2 regions of the Pontitalea aquivivens genome follow, and region 1 is predicted to be linked to the other one. Evidence: riboswitches for the same ligand, from Rfam matches in the RefSeq annotation. Region 1 holds a riboswitch; the other holds the start of a gene.
What was found. A riboswitch is a leader RNA that binds a small molecule or an ion and turns the genes downstream of it on or off. The one in region 1 is predicted to bind thiamine pyrophosphate.
Positions count from the first base shown of each region.

Region 2: another riboswitch for thiamine pyrophosphate. It lies ahead of ACK8OU_RS11310 (YkoF family thiamine/hydroxymethylpyrimidine-binding protein); the one in region 1 lies ahead of thiB (thiamine ABC transporter substrate binding subunit).

Region 1 is NZ_JBKFEY010000001.1:121,244-124,641, reverse strand. Features, by position in the region: gene ACK8OU_RS00605 (glycosyltransferase family 2 protein) at 1-286, opposite strand, end outside; gene aroC (chorismate synthase) at 289-1,389, opposite strand; TPP riboswitch at 1,480-1,580, shown strand; gene thiB (thiamine ABC transporter substrate binding subunit) at 1,618-2,601, shown strand; gene ACK8OU_RS00590 (ABC transporter permease family protein) at 2,577-3,398, shown strand, end outside.
Region 2 is NZ_JBKFEY010000009.1:1,950-5,347, reverse strand. Features, by position in the region: gene ACK8OU_RS11315 (alpha-hydroxy acid oxidase) at 1-969, opposite strand, end outside; TPP riboswitch at 975-1,081, shown strand; gene ACK8OU_RS11310 (YkoF family thiamine/hydroxymethylpyrimidine-binding protein) at 1,072-1,683, shown strand; gene ACK8OU_RS11305 (ABC transporter permease) at 1,704-2,459, shown strand; gene ACK8OU_RS11300 (ABC transporter ATP-binding protein) at 2,452-3,195, shown strand; gene ACK8OU_RS11295 (ABC transporter substrate-binding protein) at 3,192-3,398, shown strand, end outside.

The sequences.
Region 1 (3,398 bases):
GCAGCCATTCATCATCGGCATCCAGAAAGGCCAGCCAGCGCCCCCGCGCGGCGTCGATCCCGGCATTGCGCGCGGGCCCCGCGCCGCGATTACCGGGCAGCCGGATCAACCGGATGCGCGGGTCGGCAAGACAGGGCGTCACCGCGGCCAGGCTGGCATCGGTGGACCCGTCATCCACCACGATCGCCTCCCAGTCGGTCAGGGTCTGCGCCTGGACCGAGCCCAGCGCACGACCGATGACCCCGGCCGCGTTGTGACAGGGGATGATGACGCTGACCTCGGCCAAGGTCAGCCGATCCGACCGCGCGCACCGCCGGTCTGGCCGCGATCCATCAGCAGATGGTCCAGGATCACGCAGGCCATCATCGCCTCGGCCACGGGTACGGCGCGGATGCCGACGCAGGGATCGTGGCGGCCCTTGGTCACCACCTCGACCTCTTCGCCCGCCACGTTGATCGAGCGGCGCGGCGTCAGGATCGACGAGGTCGGCTTGACCGAAAAGCGCAGGACAATCGGTTGGCCGGTGGTGATGCCGCCCAGGATGCCACCGGCATGGTTGGTCAGGAATTCGGGTCCGTCCGGCCCCATGCGAATTTCGTCGGCATTGTCGATCCCGGTCAGGCCCGCAGCCGCCATCCCCTCGCCGATCTCGACGCCCTTGACGGCGTTGATCGACATCATCGCGGCGGCCAGGTCGGTATCCATCTTGGCATAGATCGGCGCGCCAAGGCCCGGGGGCACACCCTCGGCCACCAGTTCGATCATCGCGCCAACGGAACTGTGGCCCTTGCGGATCGCCTCCAGGTAATCGGCCCATTCGGCGACCACGGCGGCATCGGGAATAAAGAAGGGATTGCGCAGGATCTCATCGCGGTCGAACCGCTCGCGGCTGATCTGCTTGGCGCCCATCTGCACCATGTAGCCGGTGATCCGCAGATCGGGCACCAGCGCCTTCAGCACCGCCTGCGCCACGCCCCCCGCCGCCACCCGCGCCGCGGTTTCGCGCGCGCTGGACCGCCCGCCCCCGCGATAATCGCGCAGGCCGTATTTCTGGTGATAGGTGATGTCGGCGTGACCGGGGCGGAACTGGCGCGCGATTTCGCCATAATCCTTGCTGCGCTGATCGGTATTTTCAATCATCAGCTGGATCGGCGTGCCGGTGGACCGCCCTTCAAAGACGCCCGACAGGATGCGGACCTGATCGGGTTCCTGGCGCTGGGTGGTCATCTTTGACTGGCCCGGCCGGCGGCGGTCCAGGAAGACCTGGATGAACTCTTCCGAAATCTCGATCCCCGGGGGGCAGCCATCCACCGTCGCGCCGATCGCGGGGCCGTGGCTTTCGCCCCAGGTGGTGACACGGAACAGATGGCCGAAGGTATTGAAACTCATCACAGCTCTCCTCTCGCCCCACGGCATAGCGGCGCGGGGGGGCTGGCTCAAGCGATTTCCCTTGCGAAAGGCCACGGCGCGCCTATGTTACGGCCCACCTCGGGGTGCCCGGTCGGGCTGAGATGCGGCAACGCGAACCCGTTGAACCTGAACCGGTTAAGACCGGCGGAGGGAAGGTAGCACGGGTTCGCCCGGCCTGACCCCGCCCGTCAGCCATTGGAGACCCAGATGCGAACCACTCTGATGCTTGCGGGACTTTTTGCAGCCACCAGCGCCGTGGCGGATGAAAAGCCCGTCCTGACTGTCTATGCGCCCGATTACTTCACCTCGGAATGGGGCCCCGGCCCCGCGATCGAAAAGGGCTTTGAGGCGGCCTGCGCCTGCGATCTGAAATTCGTGGCCGGTGACGTGCTGCCCCGCCTGCTGCTGGAAGGCGACCGGACCGAGGCCGATGTGGTCATCGGCCTGACCATCGACGTGCTGGCCCGCGCCCGCGCCACGGGGCTTTTCTCGCCCCACGGGCAGGACAATGCCACCCTGACCCTGCCGGTCGCATGGACCGACGACACCTTCCTGCCCTTCAACTGGAGCGAGACGGCCTTTGTCTATGACACGACCCGCCTGGCCAATCCGCCCACCTCGTTCGAGGATCTGCTGAACGCGCCAGATAGTCTGAAAATTGCAATTCAAGACCCGCGTTCGTCGATTTCGGGGCTGGCAATGTTGCTTTGGGTCAAGGCCGTCTATGGCGACCGCGCGCCCGAGGCCTGGGCGAAACTGGCCCCCAGGGTGCTGACCGTGACCGCCGGCTGGTCTGAAAGCTATGGCCTGTTCACCGATGGCGAGGTGGATATGGTGCTCAGCTACACCACCTCGCCCGCCTATCACATCATCGCGGAACAAGACACGACCAAGGCCGCCGCGATCTTCCCCGAGGGGCATTACTTCCTGACCGAGGTTGCCGCGCGCCTGGCCGGCACCGATCAACCCGATCTGGCGGCGGCCTTCATGGACTATGTCGTGTCCGATGATTTCCAGGGCATGATCGCCACCGGAAACTGGTCCTATCCCGCGATCATCAAGGACGGCTTCCTGCCCGAGGGGTTCGCCGCCCTGCCCCGCCCCGCCAGGACCCTGTTCTTCACCGAGGCCGAGGCCGAGGCGCTGCGCCAGCCCGCGCTGGACGAATGGCTCGCCGCGTTCACAAAATAAGCTGGCCCGCGCCGCTGGCAGCCCTGCTGGTGGCGGCGCTGGTGCTGGGAACGCTCGGCGCGGTGGCGATCCGCGCCGGCGGCCTTGGCGTGCTGCGGCCCGCCGATCTGGCGGCGCTGTGGTTCACGATCTGGCAGGCGGCGGTTTCGGCGGCGGTGTCGTGCCTGCTGGCGGTGCCGGTGGCCCGCGCGCTGGCGCGGCGGCGGTTCCGGGGCCGGGGGCTGCTGATCTCGCTGCTGGGGGCGCCTTTCATCCTGCCGGCCATCGTGGCGGTGATGGGGCTTCTGACGGTCTTTGGCCGGCGCGGCATGGTCAACGCCGGGCTGGAAGGACTGGGCCTGCCCGGCCTGACCATTTATGGCGCGCATGGGGTGATTCTGGCCCATGTCTTTTTCAACCTGCCGCTGGCCACCCGGATGATCCTGCATGGCTGGCAGGGCATCCCGGCGGAACGGTTCCGGCTGGCCGCCGCACTGGGCTTTGGCCCGGGCGACATCCGCCGCCATCTGGAAATCCCGATGCTGCGCGCCATTCTGCCGGGGGCTTTCCTGGCGATCTTCCTTGTGTGCCTGACATCCTTTGCCGTGGCCCTGACGCTGGGCGGCGGTCCGCGCGCCACGACCGTCGAACTGGCGATCTATCAGGCCTTCCGCTTTGATTTCGACCTTGCCCGCGCCGCAAGCCTTGGCCTGGTGCAGGTGGCGCTGTGCCTTGGCGCGCTGGCGATCACCGCCCGCGTCACCCTGCCCTCCAGCTTTGGCGCGGGGCTGGACCGGCCCTTGGCCCTGCAGGCGCCG
Region 2 (3,398 bases), on a different contig from region 1:
GCGGATCGCGGGCAGAACGCGGGCGGTGGGGGGCAGGCCATCCAGCACCCGGCCCCCGTGGTTCGATACGATCACCCCGGCGCATCCGGCCTGGACCGCGCGGGTGGCATCCTCGGGTGTCATCACGCCCTTGGCCAGCACCGGCACCGGGCTTTCGGCGCACAAAGCCGCCAGATCCTTCCAGACCGGCGCGCGCGCCAGCAGCCCCGCAATCCCTGCGGGCGCAGGCGCAGGCAGCGCATCCAGCATCACCGGGCGGATACCTTCGGGCAGCCGAAAGCCCGCCGCGATTTCACGGTTTCGCACGCCGTTCAGCGGCGCATCCACCGTCACCACCAGCGCCGCCGCCCCCGCCGCCAGCGCCCGCGCCGCGAGCGCCCGCGTCGCGGCCGGATCGGGTTGCAGATAGAGCTGGAACCAGAACGGGGCCACGGTCGCATCCTCGGGCGGAACCGAGGTCTGGCACGACAGCACGAACCCCGCGCCCTGCGCGGCCGCCGCCTGGGCCATCGCGGCCTCGCCTTCCGCGCAGGCCAGGCGCTGAAAGGCCATCGGCGCGACCAGGCAGGGAAAGTCCAGCTGTAGCCCGGCAAGGGCGGTGGCGGTCGAAAACCCCGCCATATCGGCCATCAGACGCGGGCGCAGGGCATGGTCGCCCCAGGCCAGTTCATTGGCGCGCAACGTCCGTTCCCGCCCCGCGCCCCCCGCGACATAGGCAAAGGCGGGCGCAGGCAGGCACTGCGCGGCGGCGGCTTCAAGGTCATGCAGCGGGGGGGTCACGACGATCTCTCCGGTATGGCAGCCCCACAGGGGGGCGGCGCCAGTATTTCGACGCGGCAGCGCCGCTGCAAGCCCGGCGGGGATCATGGGGTCAGGCGCCGCGAAGATTTCGCCCCAGGACGAACCGGCCCTGGCCCCGGTCTCATGGCCGGTCCGCCCCTGCTTGACAGTCCTGCGCCCGGGCGCCATGGTCGCGGCATAACCAGGGGTGCTCCGGTCGGGGCTGAGATGCGCAATACCGCGCGAACCCTTTACAGCTGATCCGGGTAATACCGGCGGAGCGAGGCAAACATGTTCATCGGCGCGCAGGTGTCGCTTTATCCCATGACGTCGGATTTTGTCCGCGTCATCCTGTCGGGGCTTGAGGCCCTTTCCCCCTATCGCGACCAGCTGCGGATCGAGACCGATGATGTCTCGACGCTGATGGTGGGCGCGCCCGGGCCGCTGCTGGATGCGATCCGCGATCTGTTCGCGCGCACGGCGCGTGACCCCGCGCATGTGACCATGCATGTCACCCTGTCGCGCGGCTGCCCCGGAGAGCCGGATGATCCATCCTGCCGCTGCGATATCCTGTCGGTGGCGCAGCACCTGCCACTGGCCGAACGACAGGCCCTGGCATTGGCCCAGGTCGCGCATGCGCCTGTGACCGGGGTCGGGATCGACGTGCAATTCTCGCTTTATGTGCTGGGGCAGGACCACCACATGGACGAGATTTATGGCTGCATCGCGTTCCTGAAATCCTCGGGCACGTTCCTGCGGTCCAAGAACTTTTGCACCCGGTTGCGGGGCGATGCGGGCGCGGTGTTTGAAACCGTGCGTCAGGCATTCCTGCGCTTTGGCCCGGCCGAGGGTCACGTCACCATCGATCTGACAGCCTCGGCCAACAGCCCCTCGCCGCGCTGAACCGCCGCAGGAGGTTTGCGATGCTGTCGCGTGTTCTGGCGCCGCTGGCGCTGTTTGCCGCCCTTCTTGCCGGGTGGGAGGTTTATTGCCGCCAGTCGGGGGTATCGCCGCTGATCCTGCCGGCGCCGTCAGGCGTTCTGGGCGCCCTGATCCGCAACCGGGCCGAGATCGGCATCCATGCGCTGGCCACCGCCGGTGTCGCCACGCTGGGGTTTTCGCTGTCGGTGGGCTTTGCCGTGCTGAGTTCGATGGCGCTGCATTTCCTGCCGCGGGCGGAACGGGCGCTGATGCCGGTGTTCGCGGCCAGCCAGACGGTACCGCTGGTGGCGCTGGCGCCGCTGATGATCCTGTGGTTCGGCTTTGGGCTGCTGCCCAAGGTGTTGCTGGTCATTCTGGTGACCTTCTTTCCGATGCTGCTAAGCCTGCTGTCTGGCTATCGCCAGACGCCGCAGGCATTCGCCGACCTGCTGGCGGCAATGGGGGCGGGGCAATGGGCGGTGTTTCGTCGCGCGACGCTGCCTTCGGCGCGGGCGAGCTTTGTGGCCGGGCTGCGGATTTCGGCGACCTATGCCATCGTTGCAACGATCTTTGCCGAATATGCCGGGGCGCGGCGGGGCTTGGGCATCTATATCCTGGCGGCCAAGAATAATTTCCGCGCCGACCTGGTGCTGGCGGCCGTGGTGGTTTCGGCCGTGTTGACGCTGGCGCTGCTGGGTCTTTTACAGCTTCTGGACCGGCTGACGGCGCGGGGCCCCGGGGTGCGGCGCGATGCTTGAGATCCGCGGCCTGACCATCACCGCGGGCGGGCGCGATCTGGTCCGCGACCTGTCGCTGCGCCTGCCCGACAGGGGGATTACCGCGCTGATCGGGCCGTCGGGCTGTGGCAAGACCTCGGTGCTGAAATGGCTGGCGGGGATCCTGCCGGGCGAATTGCGGGCAAGCGGGCAGGTGATGCTGGACGGCGCGCCGATCCGGCCGCCCCATGCCGCGCTTGGCTATCAGCCGCAAAGCGACGCGTTGTTCCCCTGGCTGACCCTGGCGGAAAACGCGGCGCTTGGGCTGACCGTCGCGGGCCTGCCACGCCGCGTGGCGCTGGCGCGGGTGACGCCGCTGTTTGCGCCCTTTGGCCTTGCCGGGGCCGGGGCGCTGTTTCCCGCGCAGGTTTCTGGCGGGATGCGCCAGCGCGCGGCCTTCCTGCGCACCATCGTCCGGGACAGCCGCTTTGTCCTGCTGGACGAACCGTTCTCGGCGCTGGATGCGGTAACGCGGATGCGGATGCAGGCCTGGCTTATGGATCGGCTGCAGGATCAGGCGCGTGCTGTCCTGCTGGTGACCCATGACCTGCACGAGGCCACCCGCCTGGCCGACCGCATCCTTGTGATGGCCGCAGGGCCCGGCCGGATCCTGTCGGACATCCCGATCGCCATACCCCAAGACCGGCGCGACGAGGCCGCAATGGCCCCCCTGCGCGAAACCCTGAAATCCCTGTTGCTGGAGGAAATATCCCGATGATCCGCCCCCTTCTTCTTGCCGCGCTGCTGGCCCTGCCGCTTCCCGCGCTGGCCGGGAACGTCACCATCGCGCTGGACTGGACGCTGAACACCAACCATATCGGCCTGATTGTCGCCCGCGACCGGGGGCTTTACGCCGAGGCCGGGCTGGAGGTCGATATCCTGCCCTATTCCGACACAAGTTCGGCCGCGTTGCTGGCGGCG